Regions from separate parts of the Bacillus nitroreducens genome, predicted to be linked through region 1. Evidence: riboswitches for the same ligand, from Rfam matches in the RefSeq annotation. Region 1 holds a riboswitch; each other region holds the start of a gene.
The links. A riboswitch is a leader RNA that binds a small molecule or an ion and turns the genes downstream of it on or off. The one in region 1 is predicted to bind S-adenosylmethionine.
Positions count from the first base shown of each region.

Region 2: linked by a shared signal. The riboswitch ahead of ACWPVE_RS18305 (acyl-CoA dehydrogenase family protein) and the one ahead of ACWPVE_RS05165 (PLP-dependent aspartate aminotransferase family protein) in region 1 are both predicted to bind S-adenosylmethionine.
Region 3: linked by a shared signal. The riboswitch ahead of metK (methionine adenosyltransferase) and the one ahead of ACWPVE_RS05165 (PLP-dependent aspartate aminotransferase family protein) in region 1 are both predicted to bind S-adenosylmethionine.
Region 4: linked by a shared signal. The riboswitch ahead of ACWPVE_RS09615 (aliphatic sulfonate ABC transporter substrate-binding protein) and the one ahead of ACWPVE_RS05165 (PLP-dependent aspartate aminotransferase family protein) in region 1 are both predicted to bind S-adenosylmethionine.

Region 1 covers NZ_CAXHYI020000003.1:275,277-282,906, reverse strand. The annotation lists gene ACWPVE_RS05185 (carbohydrate ABC transporter permease) at 1-22, opposite strand, end outside; gene ACWPVE_RS05180 (extracellular solute-binding protein) at 99-1,409, opposite strand; gene ACWPVE_RS05175 (response regulator transcription factor) at 1,514-2,299, opposite strand; gene ACWPVE_RS05170 (sensor histidine kinase) at 2,301-4,022, opposite strand; SAM riboswitch class I at 4,290-4,397, shown strand; SAM riboswitch class I at 4,659-4,771, shown strand; gene ACWPVE_RS05165 (PLP-dependent aspartate aminotransferase family protein) at 4,874-6,673, shown strand; gene ACWPVE_RS05160 (acetoacetate--CoA ligase) at 6,832-7,630, shown strand, end outside.
Region 2 covers NZ_CAXHYI020000003.1:2,950,993-2,958,622, reverse strand. The annotation lists gene ACWPVE_RS18320 (methionine ABC transporter permease) at 1-638, opposite strand, end outside; gene ACWPVE_RS18315 (methionine ABC transporter ATP-binding protein) at 631-1,641, opposite strand; gene ACWPVE_RS18310 (LLM class flavin-dependent oxidoreductase) at 1,683-3,077, opposite strand; SAM riboswitch class I at 3,175-3,278, opposite strand; SAM riboswitch class I at 3,438-3,547, shown strand; gene ACWPVE_RS18305 (acyl-CoA dehydrogenase family protein) at 3,629-4,786, shown strand; gene ACWPVE_RS18300 (SRPBCC family protein) at 5,056-5,481, shown strand; gene ACWPVE_RS18295 (rhodanese-like domain-containing protein) at 5,591-5,767, opposite strand; gene ACWPVE_RS18290 (FtsX-like permease family protein) at 5,964-7,630, opposite strand, start outside.
Region 3 covers NZ_CAXHYI020000003.1:2,080,157-2,087,786, reverse strand. The annotation lists gene ACWPVE_RS14020 (tetraprenyl-beta-curcumene synthase family protein) at 1-732, opposite strand, end outside; gene ACWPVE_RS14015 (gamma carbonic anhydrase) at 946-1,473, shown strand; one part of gene ACWPVE_RS14010 (IS3 family transposase) at 1,583-1,856, shown strand; one part of gene ACWPVE_RS14010 (IS3 family transposase) at 1,856-2,745, shown strand; gene metK (methionine adenosyltransferase) at 2,802-4,001, opposite strand; SAM riboswitch class I at 4,233-4,397, opposite strand; gene pckA (phosphoenolpyruvate carboxykinase (ATP)) at 4,682-6,271, shown strand; gene ACWPVE_RS13995 (alpha/beta hydrolase family protein) at 6,386-7,192, opposite strand; gene ACWPVE_RS13990 (ABC transporter substrate-binding protein) at 7,341-7,630, shown strand, end outside.
Region 4 covers NZ_CAXHYI020000003.1:1,173,221-1,180,850, forward strand. The annotation lists gene ACWPVE_RS09585 (GntR family transcriptional regulator) at 1-603, shown strand, start outside; gene ACWPVE_RS09590 (LysM peptidoglycan-binding domain-containing protein) at 648-1,634, opposite strand; partial or broken gene ftsZ (cell division protein FtsZ) at 1,830-2,780, shown strand; gene ACWPVE_RS09600 (aldo/keto reductase) at 2,835-3,752, opposite strand; gene ACWPVE_RS09605 (hypothetical protein) at 3,852-4,022, shown strand; gene ACWPVE_RS09610 (Crp/Fnr family transcriptional regulator) at 4,062-4,565, opposite strand; SAM riboswitch class I at 4,922-5,032, shown strand; gene ACWPVE_RS09615 (aliphatic sulfonate ABC transporter substrate-binding protein) at 5,226-6,221, shown strand; gene ACWPVE_RS09620 (ABC transporter permease) at 6,390-7,226, shown strand; gene ACWPVE_RS09625 (ABC transporter ATP-binding protein) at 7,242-7,630, shown strand, end outside.

The DNA of each region.
Region 1 (7,630 bases):
TATTTGACATCACACTTTTCATAATGGTTTTGCCCCTTCCTTTCTATTAAGAAGAGGGCATATTTTTGAGTAATATGCCCTCTCATTGTATGCCATGATTATTTTTCGGCAGCAAGAGCTTCCTCTTGGGTTTTTGCAAATTCTTCTGGAGTTGTTTGGCCACCAAATAAAGCTTGGATTTGGTTTAAATGAACATCAGCCACGCCCGCAGACATTTGAACATCTGCATAAAGTGTTAGGTTTGTTGCATTACTTAAATCGTTAAGAATATCAATGTACATTGGGTGAAGGTCGCCACTAGATGTATCCACAATTGTTGCAGGGATTACACCAGCGTCTTCAACTGAACGTTTACCCCATTCTTCAACAAGGTAAGAAACAAAATCTTTTGCTTCTTCTTTTACCTTTGATTGTTCAGATACGAATAGACCAATACCAGGGCCACCTACAAAGCTGTCAACATCACCTTTACCACCTTCATAGATTGGGAATTTGAAGTAACCAATTTTGTCCTTAAACTCTTGTTCAACTTCTGGACTTGTTGTGTAGTTTGGTAATTCCCAAGTAGCCATCAAGTACATTCCTGCTTGTTCATTCATGAAATAACCTTTAGCTTCATCATTGGATAATCCGTTAAATCCTTTTACAAATGCATCCATGTTTACAAGTTTCTCAATTTCCTCTGCAGCTTTCACCAATGCTGGGTCTTCAAAACTTCCTGTACGGTTAATTGCATTGTTTAAAGCATCTTTTCCACCGATTCTGTCTGCAAGGTACATGAACCACATAGATCCAGTCCAACGGTCTCTATTACCTAACGTAATTGGAGTGACACCGTTATCCGCAAGTGTTTCCACTACATTTAGGAATTCATCATATGTTTCTGGTACTTCTAAGTTATATTTTTCAAAAATTTCCTTATTATAATAAACGGGTGTAATGTTTAATTCTAATGGTAGACCGTATGTTGTGTCATCCACAGAAAATGCATCTAATGTGCCAGCTACAAATTTATCCTTTTCAACGACGTCATCAAGTGGTGTGAACATATTTGCGTCAACGTAAGGCTTCATATAACCAGCAGCCCATGTCACACCAACATCTGGAAGTTCATTAGATGCTGATAATACTTTAATTTTTTCTTTGTATTGCTCGTTAGCTAAGATTTCAGTTTGAATATCTACATCAGGGTTCTCTTCCTCGTAAGACTTAATAATGTCATCAACGATTGTGTATTGTGCTTTTGAGCTACCCTCAGACCAGATATGCATCATTTTTACTACGGTTTTGTCACTGCTAGATCCATCAGAATCTTTTGCGGTATCATCAGAAGATGAGCATCCTCCTAAAATTAATCCGCCCGCAATTGCCATGGACATAACAGCGGTAAACGCTTTCTTTTTAATCATTAAAAAACCCCCTTATTTGTTGTCCTCAATATCTTACACTTAAAGTCTATCATTGAGAAACGTATCAAAAAAGGGGACGATAATTGGGAATAATACTACTATTTTTAGAAAGCCTTTTCATTGCTTGTTTTCCGGTATGCAGTAGGTGTCATTTTCTCATATTCTTTAAAAATTTTTATAAAGTACTTTGTAGTGTTATACCCTACTTCTTCGGCGACTTCATTGATCGTAAGTTTGGTTGAAAGGAGTAGTTCTTTGGCACGCTGAATTCTCCGTCTAGTTATATATTCACTAAAATTTAATTTAATTTCATCTTTAAAGAGTACACTAAAATAACTTGGATTTAGATGAACATGAGCTGCTACTTCTGTTAGGGTAATGTCATCCTTAATATGTTCATCTATATAGGTGACAGCTTCACGGATTGTGTTAGATGTTCCATCGATTTTTGTTGTAGCATCAACAATCTTTTTGTCAACCACCTTTTCTATTATTCCTGCTCTAAGTTTTTTTTCTAGTATTTGTACCGCATCTTCAACCGCTTCTATTAACGTACTCTTGCTAATAGGTTTTAAAAGATAGTTTACAACACCGAGGCGAAGTGCCTCTTGTGCATATTCAAATTGAGAGTATGCAGATATAACGATAACAACAGGGGACAACCCTTTATCTCTAATGTTTTGTAGAAGTTGCAACCCAGTCATCTCTGGCATGCGGATATCAGAAAGTAAAATATGAATTGGTTGTGTTTTCGCAATTTGAAGAACTTCCTCACCACTTTCAGCAATGAGGATTTTAAATTCGCCATTATTCCAGCTCTCTAAGGTTCTTTGTAAACCTTGTCTTGTTCTTGGCTCATCATCAACAATCAAGATATTTTTAATTAACATATTATTCTCCCCCAATAGGTATTTCAAACGAAATCCGTGTCCCTTTAGTCGGTTCACTTTCAATTAATAGTTCTGAATACAAGTTTTCGTTGTAGTAGAGTTTTAAGCGCTTATTTACATTTGAAATAGCAATCCCTTTACCTTTTGTAGAAGTGACACCACTCGTTTTCATCGCTTGTACGATTTGATGGACGCGCTCTTGGTCCATTCCAGGGCCATCATCTTGAACTGAAATTCGAATCCGATTGGTATTAACTTGTTCTACTGTGATCGTTACAAGACAGTCGCCGATTTTATTTCCAGCACCATGTAGGATCGCATTTTCAACAAGTGGTTGAATAATGAGTTTTGGAATTCGTACATGCATACATTCATTAGGGATTGTAACTTTCCATTGTAGGCGGTCACCAAATCTCATTTTCATAATTTCCATATAATCTTTAATGTGTTTGATTTCATCCTTTAGATATACCCAATCATCATCAGTCTCTTTTGTGATGGTATATCGGAATAAATCAGACATTGCAATCACAATATCAGATAGTTCATCTTCATTTTTTTCTTCTAATGACCAATGCAAGGCATCTAGTGTATTAAAAAGAAAATGTGGGTTGATTTGTGCTTGAAGTGCCTTTAATTCACTACGACTACGTAGGATCTCTTTCTGATAAACCATTTGGATTAAATGGTTTGTTTCCTTCACCAACTGATTGTAAGTACTGTTTAGTTCATTAATTTCATTGACTGAAGGAACATTTGGATTTAAGGTAAGAGTTCCTTTTCCCGCAAGTTGCATTGTTTTGGTTAAGCGAACAATTGGTTGTGTGATGATTGTTGACAGGAATAAGGAGAAACTCATAAAAATAACTGCACCAACTACACCAGACAGAACGATACCTCTCCGTATTCCTTCGATTCCTTTAGTAAGTTCACTTATTGGGGTTAAAATAAATACTGTCCAACCTGTAAGAGTTGAGGTTTCCCTTGAGACTATAAATTCTCCTTCCTCAAGTTGAAGTGTACCTTCTGGATTTGAAATGATTTTTGTGAGATCCCCATCGTAATTCTGAATAATAGGCTGCTCATTTTTGTCTAACAGGATGGAAAATTGGTTGTTCGATTTTGCAAACTGAAAGTGATTACGGTCGATACTAATTAGTAAATATCCTCCATTTTTATACGTACGGTCGATTAAACTTATTCTTCTTATGGCAAGGAAGTTATTTTTATCTTGTGGATCATCTCCAACCCAGACCAACCTACCTTTTGCTTGGTCTGCTTTTTGAATCCATCTAGGATTAATTCGGTCTTTTAATAAGCCTTCATCAAGAGGTATCACACGATGTTGTTGCTTAGAAAAAATTTGATATGAAAAAATTCCATCGCTATTCCCTAAAATCCGGTTAACACTTCCCATTAATTGCTGGCGTTCTTGAAATGAGATTTCTTTCCCATCATAGATTTTTGTAAGTATATGTTGCACTTCTTCATCTGTAATCACGAGTTTTGAGGACATGTTGATTTGTTCGAATAACGATTCAAATCTAGCATTTGTTTCAACAGCAACCTGATTAATTTGTTTCTCTGCATTGCTTTTTAAAAGAGTAGAAACCTCGTTCAAAGTTAGTAGTCCCACAATTACTAGAACGATGATCATAACAAACAAGAAGATAAATAAAATTTGATTTCGTAATGTATTCCATTTTCTTAGTTGCTTAAGCATAAGAGTCGCCTCTCAATTTTGACGTAAGTAGATTACAAAGCAATAGTGTAATCGCTCGCATGTTAAATTTGGTAATTGTAGGGAGTTAGTCCCATTCCCATTTTATCATCTACTCAATAAAATGAAAACGTTTGTTTATTAGTTATACTAAGTGTGGAGTACATTAAATGTATTTTTGGGACTTTAATTTTTAAAATTTTTCGTTAAGTATTGACTAAATTATCTAAAATGTATAACATTTATTCTAATAGTTAAATAACGCAATTCTTCTTATCACGAGAGGTGGAGGGACTGACCCAAAGAAGCCTCGGCAACCAGCTAGTCAAAGCCCGGTGCCAAGTTCAGAGGAAGTATTATTACTTTCGAAGATGAGAAGGTGGACGAATGTAAAAGGATGTTTATATATTCATGTGCCCCTTCTGTTATCTTACAGAAGGGGTTTTGTTTGTTTCCAATATGTAGAGAGGCTCTATGCGGAATCTACAGAACATTCTTGATTAATATGGAAGAGATTTAAAGGGAATCTTAAGAATATCAGCATTTTTCAAAAAATATATTGACTATATTAATAAAATATTCTATAATCCTTTATGTAGATGAAGTGTTAATACGTTAATACGTCAATTTAATAAATATTTCTTATCCAGAGTGACTGAGGGAACAGGCCCGAAGAAGTCCAGCAACCTTCAAGTGAAAGCTTGAAAAGGTGCTAATTCCTGCAGGTGCGTTAAGCGCCTGATAGATAAGATGAGGCCCCCTCTTCTTATATTGAGGGGGCTTTTTATATAACCATAAAATGAAAAAACGATTATTCTAATAATCTTTTAAAAATGAATTCGGAGGTATAAACAATGACTACACAATATAACACGTATGATGATGAGACGATACTATTACATGGGGGCCAATCTCCTGATCCAACAACGGGTTCACGAGCAGTTCCAATCTACCAAACGACTTCATTTGTATTTCATAATACAGATCATGCTCAAAGTCTATTTAGCCTTGATGAGTCTGGGAATATCTATTCTCGTATTGGTAACCCGACTGTTGATGTACTTGAAAAGCGAATTGCGTTATTGGAGGATGGCGTCGCTGCCGTAGCAACATCGTCAGGAATGGCTGCAATTGCTTTAGCTATCATGAACGTAGCGGAAGCAGGAGATGAAATTGTAGCAGCTTCAAATTTATATGGTGGAACTTACAATCTCTTCGCTGTTACGTTACCGAAATATGGAATTAAAACTCATTTCGTTGATCCAACAGACCCAGAGAATTTTAGAAAAGCAATTACGCCTAAAACAAAAGCTGTATTTGCTGAAACAATTGGAAACCCAAGCTTGCATGTATTAGACATTGAAGCTGTTTCGGAAATTGCACATGAGAATGGTATACCTCTCATTATTGACAATACGTTTGCTTCACCATATGTTTGTAAACCAATTCAATTTGGAGCAGACATTGTTGTTCACTCTGCAACCAAGTGGATTGGTGGACACGGAACAACAATTGGTGGACTAGTAATTGATGGTGGCCGATTTAATTGGAACAGTGAAAAGTTCCCAGGTTTTACAGAGCCAGATCAAAGCTATAACGGCATATCTTATGCAAATGAATTTGGTACTTTGGCATTTAGTACAAAACTCAGAGTTCAGCTTTTAAGAGATTTTGGCTCTTCTTTAAGTCCACATAGTGCGTTCTTATTACTACAAGGACTTGAAACATTACACTTACGAATCGAAAAACATAATGAAAATGCATTACAGGTTGCAAGATTCCTACAAGAACACCCTGCAGTTGAATGGGTTGCTTATCCAGGTCTTGAAGAGCATCCAGCACATGAACTAGCAACTAAATATTTACGTTCTGGATTTGGTTCAATCGTAAACTTCGGAATTAAGGGTGGCAGAGAAACTGGTAAGAAAGTAATTAATAACATTGCGCTATGGTCACATGTAGCAAATGTTGGAGATGCAAAGTCACTAATCATACACCCTGCGTCAACGACTCACCAGCAATTAAGTGCAGAAGAATTAAAATTAACGGGAGTAAGTGAAGAGTTAATTCGTCTTTCAGTTGGAATTGAATCATACCGTGATCTAGTCAATGATTTAGACCAAGCTTTTTATGAAGCGACAGGAATCTCATCAAAAGGTGAGCAAAAAGGTGAAACAGCTGTTAACGATGAGGGAGTCATTCGTTGGGCTCTACAATCTACATTTATTCGTGAAGAAGTTGATGGGAAGGAAATTCAACGTGCCAAAACAATTGCAGTTGTAGGACTAAGTGGTAATCCAGCTCGACCAAGCTACAGACTCGCACGAAAAATGCAACGTCTCGGCTATAAAATTATTCCTGTTAATCCAAGAGAAACAGAAGTATTAGGCGAGCAAGCTTATCCAGATTTAGCCTCTATTCCAGTGAAGGTAGATATTGTTCAGGTATTCCGTAGTCCTGAAGCAGCGATTGGTGTTGCAGCAGAGGCAGCTAACATCCAGCCAAAAGTGTTCTGGCTACAAGAAGGGGTTATTTCTCCGAGAGCTGTTGAGGTAGCGAAAGAAGCGGGTCTTGAAGTTGTTCAAAATAGATGTACTTATAAGGAAGCACAACGACTCAGGGGTGCAATTGTTACTTACGCTTGCGAAATTTAAGACTAAAAGTCAGATAATGACTTACAGTTTTTACATGGTAGATTTATTAAATAGTAAAAGATAAAAGCATGAGCTGACGGAAATTTTAAAATGGTTTTTGTTAGGTGACTGGTGCAGCGAGGGAAATGCTTTAATTTCGATAAGGGAGGAAGAAAATAATGACAACACAACACAGTTTACTAGAATCTAATATTCTGTGGGAGCCAAGTGAAACTTGGGTCTCACAGTCTAATTTGATGAATTTCTCACAAAAGGTCGGTTTTCCGCTTCTGCCTTATGAGCGTTTTCATCGCTGGTCTGTCGCTGAGCCTGAAAACTTCTGGTCAGCAGTATGGGATTTTGCGAATGTTGTAGGAGAAAAAGGTACGAAGATAATGATTCCACCAAGTGATGGTGGGATGCTTGGTACTCAATGGTTTCCAGATGCCCAATTGAATTTTGCAGAGAATCTTTTACAAGGTGAAGAATGGCAGACAGCCGTTATCACAGCAGATGAAAACGGAGTCTCTCGTTCAGTAACATTTGGAGAACTACGTAGCATGGTGGCTACTGTTCAGTATGGATTAAAAAGTTTAGGAGTAAATAAGGGTGATCGTGTTGCAGGTGTTGTTATAAATGGCCTTGAAGGCTTAGTGGCCTTGTTAGCAACCACTTCGCTAGGCGCTGTATGGACATCATGCTCTCCAGATTTTGGTCCAAAGGGAATCATTGATCGGATTGGGCAAGTTCGTCCAAAGGTATTAATAGCCACTTTGGAATACCAGTATAACGGAAAGTTCTTTGATATTCGAGATAACATTTCAGCAGTTAGTCAGGTACTTAAGGATGTTTCGGCTATCGTGACTTTATCTGAAGGAACTGATTTAGTAGTAAATCAAGACACAACAGTGTTAAGTTGGCAGGATTTATGTCAAGACAGCTCATCTCAGCTGGAGTTTACTAGAGTTCCTTTTAATC
Region 2 (7,630 bases), 2.7 Mb from region 1:
GCTATAAAATCTCCAAAATATTGAACGCATTGTACTAAGACAATTAATAAAATAACCGTGGTGAACATAATTGTATTGTCATATCGATAGTAGCCAAATCGTATGGCTAAATCTCCGATTCCCCCGCCTCCGATTGTACCTGCCATTGCGGAATAGCCAATCAGACTAATCGCCGTGATTGTTAATCCTGTAATAAGTCCAGGTTTTGCTTCTGGAAGAATGATTTCTCGAATAATCATCCACGGAGAAGCGCCTACAGCTACTGCGGCTTCAATGACGCCTCTATCGATTTCTCTTGCGGATGATTCTACGATTCTTGCATAAAATGGGATGGCGGCAACAGACAACGAAACAGAAGCAGCAACTGGTCCAATCGTGGTCCCTACTAGCCAATTTGTAAATGGTAACAAGAAAACGAGTAAAATTATAAAAGGGATGGACCGTATTAAGTTGATGACAATCCCCACTATCCCTTTCATCCATTTATTTTCTAAAAATAATCCCTGGTCTGTAACAAACAACGTTATTCCTAAGGGTAACCCTAGCAAAACTGCGACCAATAACGCGATTCCGACCATAAAGATCGTTTGGAAGAAAGCGAGATTTAACTCAGGCAAAATTTCTAGAATACTATCCATTCTCTACCACCTCCACTATACTGACACGCTCACGAAGATAATCAATTGCTCTTTCTACTTCTTCTTCCTCTCCAAGAAGCTCCATGATGAAAATGCCAAGTGGGGTATCTTGGATATATTCAACTTTTCCGTGGAGGATATTTCCTTTCACTGTGAAGGTCTGAAGCATGTCGGACACAATTGCTTCTGCCGCTAAATCACCCCTAAATTGTAGTTTTACAAGTTTCCCTTGTAGTTTTTCTATTAATTTACTAGGTAGTTCAAAGCTAAGTACCGTTTCAATAAATTTCTTGGTCAAGGGATCAACTGGATTCGAGAATATATCATAAGTAGGTCCTTCTTCAACGACTCTCCCTTCTTGCATGACCGCACAACGATGGCAGATTTCTTTTACCACTTCCATTTCATGTGTAATGATTACAATTGTGATACCAAGTTCTTTATTTATCTTTTTTAACAAAGCCAAAATAGACTTCGTTGTATTTGGGTCTAAAGCAGATGTTGCTTCATCACATAAAAGAACCTTCGGATTATTGGCAAGCGCGCGGGCTATACTAACCCGTTGTTTCTGGCCACCGCTTAGTTGAGCTGGGTATTGATGCATCCTGTCTTCAAGTCCAACCAGTGTTAATAATTCTTCTACTCGTTTCTTTCGAATTGTTTGCTCCACCCCTGCAGCCTTTAAAGCAAACGCTACATTTTCATATACGGTTTTGGATGCAACCAAATAAAACCCTTGAAAGATCATGCCAATGGATTGTCTTACCTTTCTTAGCTGCTTACTCGATAACTGTAAGAGCTCTACACCATCTACTTTGACAACACCTGATGTAGGTCTTTCCAAAATATTAATACAACGAAGTAACGTGCTCTTGCCTGCACCACTATAGCCAACAATTCCAAATATTTCTCCCTCTTTGATTGTGAGGGAGACATTATCAACTCCAACAATCCGATTCTCTTTGCTTATATATTCTTTCGTTATATTCTTCAACTCTATCATGATGGTGTATTCCCCTCATTTCCTAATTCCACAAACATCTTTTATTGTTTTAGAGGCACACGTCGAAATTTACTACCGGGGTGATCATCTGGTAGCGTACTTTTACCTTCAGGGAATAACTTTTCTCGCAATGTACCTTTCGTGTATTCTGTTTTATATAATCCACGTTCCTGCAAAACAGGAATTACTAAATTTACAAAATCTTCTAGGTCACCTGGTGTAACTAAATGATTTAAATTGAAGCCATCTACTCCAGATTGTTCAAATTGGAATTGGATTGCATCTGCAACCTCTCTCGGGTTCCCAACAATGATGCTGTTACGATCCAATGACTCAAAACGGTGTAACACTTCACCAACCGTTAATTTTTTCGGCGCATCTTTCGTAAGTGTGGCAGCCTTGTAATGCCCTCCTTCAGTCTTTTTCTTGTATTCAAATGGTACATTTGGATCTACATTTTCAAATTCAGCTATGTCATATCCACTTGCCCCATATTGTGCTTTTGCGGCGTCTGGGCTCCACAGCTTGTTGTATTCCTCAAATTTCTGTTCCGCCTCCTCTGTTGTTTCGGCAACAATCACACTTAGGAATGAGAAGATCTTAATATTATTTGGATTACGTCCATATTTTTCAGCGCGTTTTCGAATATCATCTGCATAATAGCGAATTCTCTCTGGAGTCGGACCTCCAACAAAAATACATTCCGCATGCTTTGCTGCAAATTCTCGTCCTTTCTCTGATGTACCTGCTTGATAAATAACAGGTGTTCTCTGAAGGGAAGGCTCACTTAAATGAGGACCTTCGACTTTGAAATAGCGACCCTCATGATTAATTTCATGTACTTTTTCTGGGTCAATCAGGGTCTTCTTCTCAATATCTTCAATCACCGCATGATCTTCCCAGCTTTGTTCCCACAATTTATACGACACTTCAAGAAACTCATCTGCGATCTCATAGCGCTCATCGTGTTTAATCAGATCCTGAAGCCCAAAATTTCTTGCTGCGTTAGGTAGGTATGAAGTTACCACATTCCATGCAATTCTTCCCTTTGTCAAATGATCCAATGTTGAAAAACGTCTCGCATTCGCAAACGGCGGTTCATATGTCGTACTTACAGTCACGGCAAACGAAAGATTTTCTGTGACATGCGCCATTGCTGAGATCAATAAGGCAGGGTCATTTAATGGTACCTGTAGCCCATCTCGAATCGATGGTGCTTTACTTTTCTGATACACATCATAAACACCAAGGACATCGGCAAAAAAGACGGCATCGAACTTCCCTCTTTCTAACAACTTCGCTAATTCAACCCAGTAGTCTAAATCCTTATATCTACGATGACGTTCATTCTTCGGATGCTTCCAAAAACCGTGAGAATTGTGCATGGAGCTATTCATTTCGAATGCATTTAAAATAATTTGCTTCTGTTCACTCAACTTTTGTTCCTCCTTAATGTTTAAAATAGAATGTTGAAAAAAAAAACCTCTTCTAAGAAAAGAAGAGGCTTTTTTACCATACGTAAGCACAACTCTTTCCTTATCTTTCAAGCATTTCGCTTGCTGGAATTGGCACAGTTCTCTTAAAAGTCTGTTGCCGAGGCTTCAAAGGGCCAGTCCCTCCACCTCTCTGGATAAAGAAATCAGATTATTAAATTTAATCCAAAATATACATGAGAAAGAAAAAACTGTCAACAACTTTTAGAAATATTATCATTATTTATTTTTAATGTTATATTTTAAATCTTGACAATAATGAAAACATCATTTACAGTGTAAACTAAATTAAATAGTATCAAAAACTTATCAAGAGTCAGGGGAGGAATCTGGTCCTACGATCCTGCAGCAACCTCTTTTTTATAAAGAAAGGTGCTAATTCCAGCAGACTAACCATGTCTGGCAGATGAGAAAGGATAAATCAAACCCAAGCCCCCTTTCGTCGTCTCGAGAGGGGTTTTTTCTTTTCATAAAAAACAGAGGGAGGTACGTGTATGTCAATTGCGTTTGATCATACAACTGGCAACAAAGTGCACCAAAATAAAATCAAAAAAGCAGGGGAATTAGCTGCGATTTTTAAGGAAAGATCTGCAGATATTGATGCAGGTGGAGAATTTCCTTATGAAAATTTCGAAGACTTGAAACAAAACGGATTCTTAGCCCTTACTGTTCCGCAGGAATATGGTGGCAGTGGTTTAAATCTCTTTGAGTTTCTTACAATTCAAGAACAAATTGCAAAAGGAGATGGTCCAACTGCCCTTTCTCTCGGCTGGCACCTCGGACTACTCCTCGAGGTGGCTGAAAGTAGAAATTGGAACGAAGAAAAGTTTGCCAAAGTATGTGAATTGGTCGTAAATCATCAGGCACTCATTAACCTTGCACAAACAGAGCGTGCAACAGGGAGCCCTTCCAGAGGAGGTATTCCGACTACTACTGCAATTAAAGAAGAGAATGGATGGCGAATAAATGGAGTCAAAGCCTTCACTTCTATGGCCATTGCACTCGATTATTCAATTGTAACCGTCAATCTTCATCAAACTAGAAAAAAAGGATATATTTTAGTAGACCATAAACTAGATGGGGTCCATATAAAAGAAACATGGGATAGTGTTTCCATGAGAGGAACCAAGAGTGATGACCTCATTTTAGATCAAGTGCTAGTCGAAGAGGATGCACTATTGGTAGTAGAGGATTTATCGAAACCATCTCCAAAAGGTTGGTATTTACAAGTGCCAGCGGTTTACTTAGGAATTGCTGCTTCTGCTAGGGATTACGCAATTAAATTCGCTTCTGAATATTGCCCTACCACCTTACCTGGACCGATAAAAGATGTACCAGAAGTGAGAAGAAAAATTGGCGAAATCGAACTAGAATTGTTTCATGCTCGAGAAATTCTGTATTCCGTTGCTAGAAAATGGGTAGAGTATCCAGAACAGCGAAGTAGTATGGGACCTGAACTAGCAGCCGTAAAACATATTGCAACGAACAGCGCAAATAAAATAGTCGATTTGGCAATGAGAATCGTGGGAGCAAGGAGTCTTTCCGCGCAGAACCCGCTTCAACGGTATTTCCGTGATGTTCGAGCTGGGCTTCATAACCCTCCAACAGATGACGCAATTGTTTATACGCTAGCTAATGCCGTTTTAGACTGAGATTCTTTCATGACACTAAACAAGGTGTCATTGTTTTTTCATATTACACATACTCACTAAGTTGGTATTCTCTAGTTGGCCTTATGGATAAAATGGGTTTTTCATTCATTTTTCGAAAGATTATTTCTTTCATAAAAGCTGAATTCTATGAGTTTTTGTGTTTTATTTTGTAAATACTGTTGGTAGTATGATGGATTATTTTGAGTCATCTAACGTAAGCTTATTAGGAGAACGAAGAACAAAATATCATAGTTAAAGGAGAGCATAGAATGGAATCCAATCGAGTTACCATCACGACAACAGTTCATGCACCAGTAGAGAAGGTTTGGGAATATTGGACAAGTCCAAATCACATTACAAAATGGAACTCTCCATCAGAGGATTGGCATTCGCCACATTCTGAGAATGATCTACGGGTCGGTGGAAAATTCGTTACACGAATGGAAGCTAAGGATGGTAGTGTTGGTTTTGATTTTGGCGGAACGTACGATGAAGTAACCTTACATAAGTATATTGCCTATACGATGGCTGACGGAAGAAAAGTCGAAGCTACTTTTAAAAGCAATGGAAACGAAACCGAAATTATTCAGGTCTTTGATCCTGAAACGGAAAACCCTGTTGAGTTTCAAAGACAAGGATGGCAAGCCATTTTAGATAATTTCAAAAAATATGCAGAACAAGAAGCTAGCCACTGAAGATCTATAAGTGACTAAAAAAGTCATATCATCAATGTCTCTATATTCGTTAAAAAAGCAGTCCGAATCTTGTCGGACTGCTTTCTAGTTTCTTTTTCGTATTTTTGTTTCACTCTAGTTTCCCACTCCAGTTATTCATTCCACCGACCAAGTCCTCAACTTCGTATCCTAAAGCTGCTAGAATGCCACAAGCCGCCTTGCTACGATTGCCAGATTGACAGGCTACGATATAGGTTTGATCCTTATCTAGTTCTCCCTTGAGTAACGCAAGCTGACCTAACGGGATATGCGTGGCACTGGAATTTTCCCAGTGGCTATTTCACCTTGTTTCACGAATATCAAAGATGTTTACTTCTTCACGATTGTGTATACGTTTTGTGACTTCTTTTAGGTGTTACTTGTTTTGCCATGAATTGTCTTCCGTATATACAATTTAGTGTTCTACCTTCTATGTCACTCCATTATTCGAGAGACTTATTCCTTTAGTTATTCACTGTTTTTTTTACTGTCGTAAGTGTTAATAGATAATAACTTAGATATATAATAAAATACAATAGAGTTGTGATAACAATTGGAACTGTTAAATTCGTTCCTATTAATACAGAAAAAATATTCGAAGCGATTTGTAATATGACTAAACCATGTACAACGCCAATGATAAGTGGCAATCCGAAAACAAACATCATTTGCTTTCTTATGACCGCATTTACTTCTTTTTTACTTACACCAATTTTACGTAAAATTTTATATCGGCTTCGATCCTCGTGTGATTCTGTTATTTGTTTAAAATAGATAATACATCCCGTTGCTGCAAGAAAAACAAGACCTAAAAATCCTAAAATAAATAGATTTAATCCACCTGATTCTAGCCCTTTTCGATAGATGTTATAATACGTGATTAATTGCATCTCTTCACTAGCCAACTTTTGTAATTGAACTGTCGTATCCTTTGTCGTTTTTTCACCTGCAACTTCATATGCTTTAATCGTTACAGGGGTCACTTGAGCCGCGATTTCAGAGAACATTTGATTGCTAACGACAATCGCAAAATCTGGATAACTCCAAGGAAGTATTCTGTCTTCTACCATTGCGCTGAACGCTAAGTCAAGTTCTGTATTTGGCAATTGTAATGTTACGAGATGTTCTTCAAAATCATTTGACGTATACTCCGTTAAAAGTGGTCGAATGCCAATCGTTTGATTGCCCGTAAGCTGAATATTACTTTCCTTCCCTACTATTTTTAATGCCTCATTATACGTATTTTCAGATATGATTTTAATTGGTCCGTTCTTTAAATAATCCTGTAGAAGTGGACTAGATACTTCCCCATTTACGTGAATGACAGGGATATCCATTTGCCCAATAAACGAATGTTCGCGATCAGATTGAATCACGTCTTCGATTTGCTTGTCTACAGATTCACTTGTAGAAATATGCATATAGCTGAAAGGTGCTTCTTTTTCTGCTTGTTTTTCATTTGTATAATAAAAGCTGTAGCCGACTGATATTGCACTTATCGTCACGGCACTCAGCAATGCGATCATCGTAAGTGTGCGAGCATTTCCATTAATCCGATAAATCAATTGCGAGATTCCAACTAAATTTGTCCCCTTATAATAACTTGTCTTTTTATTTTGTAGGAGTCTTAATAGATAAATAGTAAGGAATCTAAATAATAAATACGTACCTAAAACAATACAGAATAAAAATAACAAAAGATTTGTTAGCACTTGGATGTTATTAGTTGGCGGTTGATAGCCCAGCCAATAACTCAAGGCGATTAAAATAATGGAGGTTAACGCTGCAATAAACGATATTTTCGGGACTTTTTCCCCTTCCTTTTCTGCTCGAAATAGCTCAATCAATTTGAATCGATAGATCAAACGGTACGCACGAAAGGATGTAAATAGAGAGATCATCAGAAAGACGATAAATGTATTCACAATCGCATCTAATGATATTCCGAAACTAACTTCAACTGGTGCATTCAACAATCTGAGAACAATCAACGTAAACAGTTTCGATAAGATGGTTCCAACGATGATCCCGATCATTACCGCGATTCCACCCATGATGATATTCTCATAAAAAAGCATTTTCCCGATTGTTTTTTTCCTTAAGCCTAAGAGCGAATATAATCCCACTTCTT
Region 3 (7,630 bases), 1.8 Mb from region 1:
ATGTAAACCCTGAATGTAGGGAAAATACCCATTACGAACTTTCGTAGCAATTTCTTCATTAAACTCCTCATGAAAGGCATAGGCAACTAAACAAAAAATGCCTAATGTGGACCCTGAGCAAGCTGAAAACTCATACCATTCCATTCTAGGTAGATTACGTTGATGACTTTTAAACCAATTCTCAAGCCTTAGTACACGTTCTTCTTCTTTTACATGCTTATGAATTTGCAATTCACAATAATAGCTTGATAATTCCTGTAAATAATCTGCAATTTTATCATAATGAATGATATGTTGAAGGACATCTTGACATGTTGTGACTAAACTTTCTAAATAGCCACCATCATCCTGTTCATTACGATATTGATAATAATTTTTTGTGGGTTGCCCTGGTCGCAATGCATCTGGCATGGAATCATGAAGTGAACGAAAATCGGTCGGATCTAATGAAGTACTGCGATCGCAAAGATTATCAAGATAATCACTAATCGTCTGATAGGCAACAATAAAACGAATGCATTCCTCCATTTTCCTACCTGCTAATAAGGCCATGATTGCCCCACCTTCACAGTGAAACGTTTTTGTTCGAATACTTGCTAAGGCCTGTTTCTTTAGCTCTTTATTTGGAATCGACTCTGCTTTCTTTTTCCAAACCGCTAATTCACGATGCACAATCGGAAATACCTCACGATACACTTTCTTCATTAAACTTATAGGTTGCGTTGGTACCATCGATATCACCTCAAAAAAGCACTAGGCGTACGGCATATACATATTTAAGATGAGCGCTTCAGTAGATTTTATTTACCCACCTGTGGCCTAGAGCTAGATTTTATTTTTTTATTACTTCAAATGATTAAGATTTACGATACTTGTGAAAGTTGATACACTTACATTAAATGATTTTACGTCTAATATCAAACGATTGGAAAGGATGTACCTATTATGATTTATCCGTACAAAGGGAAATATCCTGAAATCGCAGATTCCGTTTTTATTGCAGACTATGCGACAGTTACTGGTGATGTAAAGATTGGCGAAGAAACGAGTATTTGGTTTAACACCGTTATCCGTGGAGATGTGGCACCAACCATTATTGGAGAGAGGGTAAGTATCCAGGACAACTCAACATTACATCAAAGCCCTAACAATCCTTTGATTATTGAAGATGATGTCACAATTGGACACCAGGTTATATTACATAGTTCCATTATTCGTAGAAATGCTCTGATTGGGATGGGATCTATTATTTTGGACGGAGCAGAAATTGGTGAAGGTTCTTTTGTAGGTGCTGGTAGCCTCGTTCCCCCGGGTAAGAAGATCCCACCAAACACACTTGCATTCGGTCGACCTGCAAAAGTTATTCGTGAACTGACTGAAGATGATCATAAGGAGATGGCGCGTATACGCCGTGAATATGTGGAAAAAGGGCAGCATTACAAGCAGGTACAAAAAGAAGTCCGAGGGAAATAAAAAACTCGCCATTATTTTAGAGTGACCCAGTAAAATGAGACAAGGAAAAAACACCCCCTGTATCGAATTTAGTTAATAACTAATCGATATTTATGGAGGGTGTTTTTATATGGGGAAAAAGGTACATTATCCATCAGAGATTAAAGTAAAAGCAATAGAAATGAAAAAGAATGGATTTACAAACTCAGAAATTATGAATGAATTGGGGATAAAGAATGTCTCACAAATAAAGACATGGATGCGCTGGGATCGTAATGGGGAAAGCTATCGTTTTGAACAGCCTATTGGAAAACAGTACAGTTATGGAAAAGGTCCAGAAGGCCAGGATGAACTTGAAATAGAACGCAACAAAAATAAGCATCTTCAGATGCAAATTAAAATTCTAAAAAAGTACAAAGAACTCGAAAGGAGCTGGTTCCGCAAGTAGTTATTGAATTGGTAGAGGAGTTATCAAAAAAATATAAAATAATTGATATACTCAGTGTTCTAGAAATACCAAAATCTACATTTTATCGTTGGAAAAAGAAATACATTAATCGAGGGCCAAAAAAATTAGAAAAGCTTATAATCGACCTTTGCGAAGAGACTAAATATCATTATGGACATAGAAAAATTAAAGCTCTTCTAAAACAGCGTTATAGCATTAAGGTTAATCGCAAGACTGTACAAGGTATAATGCAAAAATTCAATCTTCAATGTCAGATTAAAGTAAAAAGACAGAAACATATCAATGGGGAAAGTAATATTATTGTGGACAACATTCTTAACCGGAACTTTAAGGCAGAAAGACCCAATGAAAAGTGGGTAACTGACATTACATACCTACCATATGGCTCTTCTATGCTTTATGTATCAACAATAATGGATTTGTATAATAACGAGGTAGTCGCTTATACGGTAAGTTCAGTACAAGATACGAACTTTGTATTAAGTACATTGAGAGAGGCCATAAAAAAGCGAAGACCTAAAAAAGTTCTATTGCATAGTGATCAAGGATCAGTATATACATCCTATGCATATCAAAATTTCGCAAGAGAAAAAGGCATTATCACAAGCATGTCCCGTAAAGGAAACTGCCATGATAACGCCGTAATCGAATCCTTTCACTCCTCGCTAAAGTCGGAAGGATTCAAAGACCATAGAAGATCTTCTATCACTAATATTAAAGTAATTGAGATTGTGAATCAATATATGTGTTACTATAACGAAAAACGAATACAGGCAAAATTAAACTACCTGGCTCCAATTGAATATGGACGTCAGGTAGCATAGGTGTTTTTTCTAAGTCCCATTTTGGCGGGTCAGTTCATTTGGCGAGTTTTTTTATCTTATTGTGCAGCTTGTGCCTTAAGCGTTTCTGCTTTGTCTGTACGCTCCCATGGTAGATCGATATCATTTCTACCAAAGTGTCCATATGCAGCAGTTTGTTTATAAATTGGACGACGTAAATCCAACATTTTAATAATACCTGCTGGGCGTAAATCAAAATTCTTGCGTACTAAATCTACAAGTACATCTTCTGATACTGTTCCAGTACCAAATGTGTCAACTGAAATAGAAACAGGTTGGGCAACTCCAATTGCGTATGCTAGTTGCACTTCACATTTGTCAGCTAAACCAGCTGCAACAAGGTTTTTCGCAACGTATCGAGCAGCATATGCAGCTGAGCGGTCAACCTTGGTTGGATCTTTACCTGAGAATGCACCACCGCCATGGCGTGCATAACCACCATACGTATCTACAATAATTTTACGACCTGTTAGTCCTGCATCCCCTTGTGGACCACCAATTACAAAACGGCCAGTTGGGTTAATAAAATACTTTGTATTTTCATCAATTAGCTCCTGTGGAACAACTGGATTGATAACATGTTCCTTTATATTTCGTTGGATTTGTTCCAATGAAATTTCAGGATGATGTTGAGTCGAAATAACAATTGTATCAATTCGAACTGGATTGTTATTCTCATCATATTCTACAGTAACCTGCGTTTTTCCATCTGGACGTAAATATGGAAGAATCTCGTCTTTACGAACCTTCGTTAATCTACGTGAAAGTTTGTGAGCTAATGAAATAGGTAGTGGCATTAATTCCTTCGTTTCATTACAAGCATAACCAAACATTAAACCTTGGTCACCTGCACCAATTGCTTCGATTTGCTCGTCAGTCATTTGACCTTCGCGTGCTTCTAAAGCTTGGTCAACTCCCATCGCGATATCTGGTGATTGCTCGTCAATCGAAGTTAATACTGCACATGTTTCATAATCAAATCCGTATTTTGCACGAGTATATCCGATTTCTTTAATCGTTTCACGAACAATCTTTGGGATATCTACATATGTAGAAGTTGTAATTTCTCCTGCAACAAGTACTAAACCTGTCGTAACAGAAGTTTCACACGCTACACGTGCATTTGCATCACTAGCTAATATGGCATCTAAAATAGAATCTGAAATTTGGTCACAGATTTTATCAGGATGTCCTTCTGTAACAGACTCAGAAGTAAATAAATGGCGTCTATTTGTCACAAACGCTTCCTCCTTTTGCAATTCAGAACCACAATAAGATGTGAGTTCTGATGTTAATTGATACGGTACTCATTCCCTTAGTATTGTTACCTACCCGATTTTCTATCCTTTATATGAACCAACCAATCAAACAATTAAACACATGAACTCGCGTTAAGTAACATATCTTTTAAAAATAAAAAACCTTTCCCACTTTTTGAGGAAAGGTATAATCGTTCTTCTCGCCTTTCACTCTTATCGATCAAGGTCATGCCTTGCTCAGGTTAGCACCTTATCACTTTTTGATAATGTTGACCTACTAATATATAGGTTTCACAATTAATCTTTTGATATGTAAGAAAAGTGATGGTTGCCGGGTTTCATTGGGCCTGTCCCTCCGCCAGCTCGGGATAAGAGAGTATCCGTTCAATGAATAATCATACCGTAGTCGTCCTTTTTATGTCAACACAATTCCTGAAAAATAGTACATCGAAGTATGTTATACTTTTTTCTTGAAAATTCGACAAATATCGCTAGTTTCAGATTTTCCAATGACTATTTTTACAATTCACCTGCACTTTCCATTGATATATTACGTAAAATACGTTAATAGTATAGACTATTTTTTCTAATGTGTTATACTAATTATAAAATTTGAGATTATATAAAGAATTACAAAAAAAGATAAAGGATGGTTTAACATGAATTCAGTTGAAGTTACAAATGAGCAGCTATTAGAATTAGTGAATGGAAAAAATGCACTTCATAACCTATCTGTTCCTATTTTAGTTGAAAAAGTACTAGCTAGACAAGAAGGAATCCTTACTTCGACTGGTGCTGTACGTGCAACAACTGGGAAATACACTGGGAGATCGCCTGAAGATAAATATATTGTTGAAGAAGAGTCTTCAAAAGATAAAATTGATTGGGGTAACGTGAATAAACCAATTTCTAAAGCTACATTTGAAAACCTTTACAGTAAGGTCTTAGCATATTTAAAAGAAAAAGATGAAGTATTTGTGTTTAATGGTTATGCTGGTGCTGACAAAAAAATACGTCTTCCAATTCAGGTAATTAATGAATTTGCTTGGCATAATCTATTTTCACAACAAATGTTCATTCGTCCCACTTCAGAGGATCTCAAGACACATCAACCTGAATTCACTGTCATTAGTGCACCGAATTTCAAAGCCGATCCGAAGGTAGATGGTACCCGCTCTGAAACATTTATTATTATTTCCTTCGAAAAACGAACAGTTTTAATTGGAGGGACTGAGTATGCTGGAGAAATTAAAAAATCGATTTTTTCAGTAATGAACTATTTATTACCACAACAAAATATTCTTTCCATGCATTGCTCTTCTAACGTTGGGCAAGAAGGAGATGTTGCTCTTTTCTTTGGATTATCTGGAACAGGTAAGACAACTCTTTCTGCAGATCCAAAACGCCGTCTAATTGGAGACGACGAACATGGGTGGTCTAGCTCTGGCGTGTTTAATATTGAAGGCGGTTGCTATGCTAAAACTATCAATCTTTCACGCGAGAAAGAACCACAAATTTTTGATGCGATTCGCTTTGGTTCGGTGTTAGAAAACGTTGTGGTTAATGAAAAATCAAGAATTGCTGATTATGATGATCATTCATTAACTGAAAATACAAGGGCTGCATATCAAATCGAAAATATTGATAATATTATAGTACCTAGCATTGCAGGTCATCCAAATACAATCATATTCTTAACAGCAGATGCATTCGGTGTGTTGCCTCCAATAAGTAAGCTTACAAAGGAACAAGCGATGTATCATTTCTTAAGCGGATACACAAGCAAACTTGCAGGGACAGAGCGCGGTGTAACAGCTCCACAAGCAACATTCTCAACTTGCTTCGGTTCACCATTCTTACCCCTTCCTGCGACTGAATATGCTGAAATGTTAGGTAGAAAGATTGATGAACATAATGTTCAAGTGTTCCTTGTGAATACAGGCTGGACTGGCGGAGAGTACGGTGTTGGCAGCCGCATGAAGCTGTCGTATACTCGTGCAATGGTTCAAGCTGCGTTAGAGGGCGAATTAACAAATGCTGAAACTGTTAAAAATGATATATTTGGATTAGAAATTCCGATTCATATTCCAGGTGTTCCTGATGATGTGCTTCAACCAGCAAAAACATGGGCTGACCAAAGCACATACTATGTAAAAGCAAAAGAATTAGCAATGAAATTCAAAGAAAATTTCAAAAAGTTCTCCAATGTTCCAAAAGAAATTGAATTATTGGGTGGACCACGGATCTAATTTAAAAGTACCATCAACTTTTCACAAACATATGGACCTAACTGAAAGTGCACTTATTTTGGTTAAGTTTTGAAACATTCGTCATTACTTCAGTATTTTATAAAAGCTCGAGGGCTATACTTCGAGCTTTTTTCTATTTGGCTTCCTTGTCTTCATCCATTCTGTTAAACGCCTCACAGTTTCTCTATTTTCATATGGGGGAAAATAATGAGTGTAATGTGGAAAGTACCAACTTTCCACCTCTTTCCCCAATTCCCTTACCCTTTTTTCAAGTCGGTAAGCATGGTGAATGGACACATTTTTATCTTTCTCACCATGGATAATGAGCAGAGGTGCTTCAAGCTTCTCGATTTCATAAAGTGGAGTTCTCCATTTATAACGTTCTGGATATTTTGTAGGTGTTCCCCCAATTACTCGTTTAAGCATTCGACGCAAATCATTTCGTTCAATATACGTAAGACTTAAATCACTAACGCCTCCCCAAGTAACCACTGAACAAACTTGGGGGTAGCGTATGGCTGTTAGAAGAGCCATAACACCACCACGTGAGAAACCAAAAACATGTATTCGTGTTGGAATGACTTTTTCATGCTGTTCCAGCACTTTAGCCGCAGAGAATGCATCATACCTGTCATCGCCTGCAAAGTCCTCATTCCCTTCTCCACCTTGATTTCCGCGATAAAAAGGCGCCATCACTACAAATCCCTCTGAGGCAAATTGGATTATCCGACCAATTCGAACCTTTCCAACATTTTTTATTCCACCTCGAAGATATAAGAAACCATCATACACACCTTCATCCTTTGGTTCAGCAAGGAATCCTTTGATTTTTAATCCTTTGCTCCAATATGTAATTAAAAAAAGTTCAATCGTAGGATTTGGAGAAGGAAATCGTTGTTTTTCAATAATGGTTCCATCCATCATTTTCTTCATCCCCCTTATGTTTACAAACAATTTCATGTTCCAAAAAATTTAAAAATAGGCATTCACACATTTTTGTCACGTTCATACTCTAATCTTAGATAATTAACTATAGCAGACAGTTGACCTGTCAAGGAGGAATGTATCTATGCGACGTTTCGTTGCTTACTTATTTGCATTACTGCTTATTATTCCATTAGTTGCCTGTAATAATAACCAGGTTCAGAAAATCCGTATTGCCGAGGTAACACGTTCTGTATTTTACGCACCACAATATGTAGCAATTACGGAAGGATTCTTTGAAGATGAGGGCTTGGAAATTGAATTAACAACAGTGCCTGGTGGAGATAAAACCATGACTGCATTAATTTCTGGTGGAGCTGATGTAGCCCTTGTTGGATCTGAAACATCAATCTATGTAGAGGCACAAGGTTCAAC
Region 4 (7,630 bases), 900 kb from region 1:
CCTATTTCAGAAAGTGAAATTGGGACCCAGCTAAATGTAAGCCGAACACCCATTAGGGAAGCACTGATACAACTTGCAAAAGAGAGTTTAATTGACATCAGGCCACAAATTGGGACGTTTGTATCATTAATCGATCCAAAGATAATTGAGGAATCAAGATTTATGAGAAAGGCCATCGAGTTAGCTGTAATTCGTGTTGCAACAGAGAAGTTAACCTCTGAAACATATTATAAATTAGAAAAAAATTTAATTATGCAAGAAATAGCATTAAGAGAAGGAAATTATAAGGATTTTTTGGCATCTGATGATGAATTTCATGAACTCATCTATAAAGGCTCAGGAATGGATCGTATTTGGCAAGGAATTGACCAAATGAATGGACAGTATAAGCGAGTAAGAATGCTCCGCTTAATTACAACAGTGGCAAAAGATTGGGAAGAAATTTTAGAGGAACATAGATCAATTTTTAATGCCTTAAAACATCACGATGTTGAGGCTGCAGAAGCAACTGTAGAAGAACATATTACAAAAGGGATTGCCCATATGTACGATTTTAAAAAAGAAAAGCCAGAGTATTTTAAAGCAGAAACAGTAACCGTCTAAAATAAAACCCACTCATCTAGTAGAGTGGGTTTATTCATTTTGGCTTAGTTCATATCTTTTTGAAGTTCTTCCATTTTACGCGCAATTAGTGGATAAAAGTATTTTTGGGCACTAGTTGTAGAATTACCTCCAAAGAATCCAGTTCCTGGGCAGGTCTTCACATTGTATTCGGGACCTTTATCTAGTACTCTTTCTCCCGTTCGTAAATCCCACCAGTGGTGGTATGTGATACTATTAATTGAGGGGGTTAACCCAAATTTTAAACTTAAAACCGCATTGACGTAAATAATGGTGTCACTATGTTCCTTTGTCATGACATCTTGGCCTATATCAAAGTTTCCAACGTGCTCAATTGCGATACCAACAGAGTTAGCCTTGCTACCTATTGTGCCTTCAGGAGCAATGGATAATGGCCTTGAAACAACCACTTTCCCATCTGGAAACGTAGTAATGTTTTGAGCGATATGTTTCCACCCCATATGAGTTTTATGGAACTCTTCCATGCCTTTTACTAGTTCAAAATGGTTAGTACCGTTAAAACGGTTATAGTCTGGAATCCATGTATGGTGTTGTTGAATGAGTGATATTTTTCGTTTGATATTTTGATTAAAGAGCCAATCTTTAAATTCTTCTTTCGTCATTAAGATATGTTCCCCTTGCATGTTCATTTGTTTTGGAGGAATTTTAAGAATCTGACCTGGGAAGACATTCTCGGATGAAAGCTTATTAGCTCGTTTTATCAGTTCTGGTGATGAGCGAAACTCCGATGCAATTTCTTGTAGGGTATCTCCTGCAACAACTTCATAGGTTACGGGAACCCAAAGTTTCTGACCGACCACTACCCTATCTAATTGAAGGCCATTGGTGATTTTTAATTCATCCACTGTGGTTTCAAATCGTTTCGCTATCCCTGGCAATGTATCACCAGCTTGGATGACATAAATAGGATTTGGAGTTGTCGCGTTTGTTACAGTAGGTAAAAATAAGAGACTGAAGAAAAGTCCAATTAGTATAGTCATTTTTATTTTCATAGCATGTATCCTTCCATCATTTGATATGATTAGTTTGTAATAGAAGCTTAATATTATGCCCAAAAGGAGCTTCATCAGGTTCTTTTCATTTTTTAGAGGAAATTCATGTCAGAAACAGAAGTAGTACTACGAAGTATATAATATAAATCCGTTTCTTTATTGGGAAAAGGCAATGGACGTGAGGAGGAAAAAGTCATGTTAGAGTTTGAACCATACATAGATCAGTTTGCAAATATTAAGGTAGTAGGTGTTGGCGGCGGTGGAAATAATGCGGTCAATCGAATGATTGAAGCCGGAGTAGAAGGTGTTGAGTTCATTGCGGTAAATACAGATGGACAGGCCTTAAATCAATCAAAAGCAGAAATCACAATTCAAATAGGGGCATCATTAACACGAGGACTAGGTGCTGGAGCCAATCCACAAATCGGAATGAAGGCTGTTGAAGAAAGTGAAAGTGAGATTGAGGAAGTATTAAAAGGTGCGGATATGGTCTTTGTTACGGCAGGCATGGGCGGTGGTACAGGTACTGGGGCAGCACCTGAAATTGCACGAATTGCAAAAAAACAAGGTTCATTAACAATTGGTGTCGTTACCAGGCCGTTCCGTTTTGAAGGGCGCAAACGAGCAGTAAATGCAGATGCTGGTATTGACGCAATGAAAGAAGCAGTGGACACGTTAATTATTATTCCGAATGAAAAGTTATTGGAGATTGTTGATAAGCGCACACCGATGATTGAAGCATTCCGCGAAGCTGATAATGTTCTCCTTCGAGGAGTTCAAGGGATTTCCGATTTAATTGCTGTACCAGGATTGATTAATCTTGATTTTGCTGATGTAAAAACAGTAATGTCCCATAGAGGTACAGCTTTAATGGGAATTGGTATGGCAAAAGGGGATGGTCGTGCGATTGAAGCAGCACATAAAGCAATCAATAGCCCATTGCTAGAGACATCAATTAGTGGAGCACGTGGTGTCATTTTAAATATCACAGGTGGCAGAAACTTGAGCCTCTTTGAAATTCAAGAAGCAGCAGATGTCATTTCATCTGCAACACATGAAGATTTAAACATGATTTTTGGGTCTGTGATTAATGATAATTTAAAAGATGAGATTATCGTGACCGTAATAGCAACAGGTTTTACGGATAACTAAGAGAAGAGTAATAACCCCCACAGCGCTGTGGGGGTTATTTTACAGTTCTTACGGAAGTAGATAGCCAGCTGCTTGGAAAATGCTGTACCAATCTTCACGCGTTAGATTTACTTCACTTGCTTTGACAGAATCCTTTAAGCGTTCTAAATTCATGGTACCGATAATAGGTTGCATGTTGGCTGGATGACGTAAAAGCCAAGCAATGGCAATCGTTGTATTAGAAACACTATATTTTTCTGCAATTTCATCAATCTTTTGATTCAACTCAGGGCATTTTTCATTGCCAAGAAACGGTCCTTCAAAATAGCCATATTGGAACGGTGACCAAGGTTGAATTGTGATGTCGTGTAATCGACAAAAGTCGAGCACATCTCCATCGCGGTTAATGGATTGATCAATCTGCATATTCCCAGTAACGCCACTTGCAATCATATGAGCATTTGGAATACTAAGTTGCAGTTGGTTCGCAACAATGGGTTGCTTGACATATTTCTTTAGTAATTGAATTTGCATTGGTTTTTGGTTAGACACGCCGAAGTTTCGTACTTTACCAGAGGACTCCAATATATCGAATGCTTCCGCAACCTCTTCAGGCTCAACAAGGGCATCGGGACGATGTAAAAGCAATACATCTAAATAATCTGTTTTAAGTCTTTTTAAGATTCCATCCACAGAGTTTAGGATATGCTCCTTTGAAAAATCAAACATACCTTCTCGAATCCCACATTTGGATTGAAGAATGATCTTTTCACGAACATCGTCATTCATATGTATCGCATCAGCAAAGATTTCCTCACACTCTCCACTCCCATAAATATCAGCATGATCAAAGAAGTTTGCTCCAAGTTCTAAAGCTGTTTGAACAAACTTTTCTGCTTCTGGTTTTTCTAAAGAATTAATTCTCATACAACCTACTGCCACAACTGGTACCTCGAGTGTACTGGTTCCAAGTTTTATTTTTCGCATGAATGAACCTCCTATATTTGTACTGATATTACTGTTTCCTCTTTCTAGTCTACATATTTCAGTTTCGATTGGAAAGTCTAGAAAAAAGGAGGGTTTGGAATGAAACGGAAAAAGCGTGTGTTCATGCTGCTATTACTAACATTTCCACTGTTGTTCTTAATGGGGTGCGAAGACGACAAAGAAAGACCAGAAGTAGGAGAGGATATTGAGGAAATCGGAGAAGAAGACGAATTGGTGATGGCAAAATTGATGATAAAAAAAGAAAAATAAAAAAGTGCTCCTCCATAAGTAGGAGGAACACTTTACTTATTATGCTACATTTGCTGCTGTTTTCGTCGTTTTTCTTTCATTCATACGTTTTGCTAGGTAAGGTATTGCAAATCTGTCTACTCCGTAGTAGTATGTTGCAGCGCCTGCGAATAAGAGAATAACAGCTACTGTATAAAGTACTGGGTTTGTGCTAACTGTTCCAGCAAGTAAGAAGTTTAAGTTCATGAATGCACCTGCAATTAATGCTGGGATCGTTGCAGCACCTAAGATTAAACCAAGACCGACTAGAACTTCACCCCAAGGAATTAGTACATTGATTAATTCAATGTTTGGAAGAGCAAAGCCTTCAAGGAATCCTGCATACCAAGCTTTTACTATAGGAGCTTCGCCACCAGCTTTCGCGATTGCACCTTGGATGAAGCCACCTGCGTCAAACTCTCCAGTTACTTTACCAAAACCAGCTTTAAGCCATTGAATTCCTAACCATACACGTAATACTGTCCAAACAACTGCCATTATTGGTCCTTTTAAGAATGTTTTCATTCTAATCTCCCCTTATTTTAAATTTGTGAAATTATTCACAAGTTGTAGTAAAAAAATATAAGTTCGTAAGTAAGCTGCCAGCTTTTGTAGTAGTTTGTGAAATGTTTCACTAACTTTCTACACTCTTAATATACAACGGTTTAACAATAAAAACAATAGGTGTCACAAATATGACATAAATGTTTTTTTAGGTCTATTTTTTCTATGTATACATAAGATTAGAAGGTGGAAATAAACATGTAAGTAAATATTTTGATTAGGAAAAATATTTTAAAAAGTATTTGACTTTAGGAAATACTCATACTATAATCCAATCTATACAGTAAAGCACAGAAACGTATTAATTGAATAAAGGACTCTTATCCAGAGCGGTGGAGGGACATGGCCCTACGAAACCCGGCAACCTTCAAGAGATTATTCTTGAAAAGGTGCTAATTCCATCAGGTACGATACCTGAAAGATAAGAGGAGGATAAAAATCCCTCTTCTTATTAGAAGAGGGATTTTTGTATAACTAGAGTATTTGATGGTTGCAAACGCATTGGTATAATTCTTAGTTTTTATATAAATATACTAGGTATTTCTGTGTGAACCACATCATGAGGGCTGATACATACTAGAAGTCAATGTAAAAATAGTAATTTAAAGGGGAGAAAAAGGAATGAAGAAAATAAGTGTCATATTTATTGCGGTATTACTATTAGTGGGAATTGTTGGGTGCTCAAATAGTGCAAGTAAAGCAAGTGAAGGGAATGAAAAGCCAAAGAAGATCACATTGGATTACGCCTTTTATTCCCCGACAAGTCTTGTGTTAAAGGAGTTTGGTTGGGCTGAGGAAGTATTTGAAGAAGAAGGAATTGAGGTTGAATTTGTACTTAGTCAGGGAAGCAACAAAGCATTAGAATTCTTGAACAGTGGAAGTGCTGACTTCGGTTCATCTGCAGGAGCAGCCGCTTTAATGGCGAAAGCAAACGGTGCTCCAATTGAATCAGTATACCTTTATTCAAAGCCTGAGTGGACAGCATTAGTAGTAAATAAAGATTCAGATATTCAAAATGTAAGTGATTTGAAAGGGAAAAAAATTGCTGCAACCATTGGAACGGATCCTTATATTTTCTTATTACGTGCCCTGAGTGAGGAAGGACTAAGCCCTTCAGATGTCGAGATTGTGAATCTACAGCACGGAGACGGTGCAGCTGCCTTATCATCAGGTCAAATAGATGCTTGGTCAGGACTAGATCCTCATATGGCAAGAGTTGAACTAGAAACAGATGCGAAACTTTTCTACCGAAATGCTGACTTTAATACGTATGGAACCCTAAATGTACGTTCTGAGTTTGCGGAAAAGTATCCAGAATATGTTGAAAAAGTGATTGAAGTATATGAAAAGGCTCGTGCTTGGACATTAGAAAATCCGGAAGAAGCAACAGAAATCTTAGCAAAAGCGGCAAATATTGATCTTGAAGTCGCGAAAAAACAATTTAATGAACGTAATGATTTTTCAAATCCAGTACCTGGAGAGATTCAAATTGAGGCATTAACGGAAGCGGGTAAAGTTCTCCAAGAACAGGATATTATCAAAAAAGATGTTGAGTTAGATAAATTAGTTCAAGATTTAATTAATCCTACGTTTGCGGAAAAGGTTATCAAACAATAAAGGGAAGTGCCATGCTTTTGTAAAGCTCAAGAAACCATCGGTCTCTGCCATCTAATCCAACTGCTTAAAGAGAGAAACTTTTGTAAAAGCGACTGTTGTGATGGTTACGGAATGAACGGCACCTTGGGCTTTCTAACTATTAGCACTCCCTTGATAGGGGGATATACGATGAGTACAAAAGGTGAAACGCTCTCAAGGCAAATAAAGGTAAAACCAAAGCGTGAGTTTGCTTTAAATGGAAATGTAAAAATAGTCTTACTAGGTAGTATTATTCCTGTGATTTTACTCGTGATTTGGCAGTATTTAAGCCATATAGGTGTCCTAGAAGCGCATCTAATGCCAGCTCCAACAGTTATCCTAGCAAAAATAGTTGAATTTGCAGGAGATGGAAGTCTTTGGGGACACATTGGAATTACCTTATATCGAATCTTTTTTGGTTTTCTGATTGGGGTCGTTGCAGCAGTCATATTTGGTTCTTTGGTCGGCTATTTTAGGGTCGCAGAACAATTACTGGATCCAATGATTCAAGCATTCCGCTCTATTCCGTCTCTTGCATGGGTACCACTGTTTATTCTTTGGATGGGAATTGCAGAACCATCTAAAATTACACTTATTGCAGTCGGTGTGTTTTTCCCAGTGTATTTAAATATTGTATCTGGTATACAAGGTGTCGACCGAAAATTAATTGAGGTAGGGAGAATCTATAATTTTTCAACGTTTGAGTTAATCAGAAAGGTCATTCTACCAGCTTCACTTCCCTCGTTTCTAGTTGGAATTAGAAGTGGATTAGGATTAGGGTGGATGTTTGTTGTTGCTGCTGAATTGATGGGAGCGAGTCAAGGAATTGGGTATTTGCTTGTAGTTGGTCAAAACTCATACTCTCCTGAAACGGTCATTGCGAGCATTGTACTGTTTGCCATATTAGGTAAAATAACAGACTCCATTTTAAAGAAAACAGAGGAAAAAACACTACACTGGCAGGATAGCTTTACGAAGAAAGCCTGAAAGGATGAAGAATAGATGCTTGCAGTTCAAAATGTTTCACGAACTTTTTCGAACGGTACGACAGGGTTTAAGAATGTGAACTTTGAAACTAAAAAAGGTGAAATTATAGGGGTTTTAGGTACAAGTGGATGTGGAAAAAGTACGTTATTACGGGTTCTATCGGGACTGGATTCGGATTATACAGGAACGGTGAAAATCAGTGGTGACACAATCAACTCTGTTCATGAAAAGGTTGGAGTCATTTTTCAGGAATCACGATTAATGCCATGGTTAACGGTACTAGAAAATATCTCTTTTGGTTTAAGGAAGGATAACCAGAAAATTGAAAAGGCACAAGAATATATCAGACTAGTAGGATTGCAAGGCTTCGAAAATCATTACCCAAAGGATATTTCAGGTGGGAT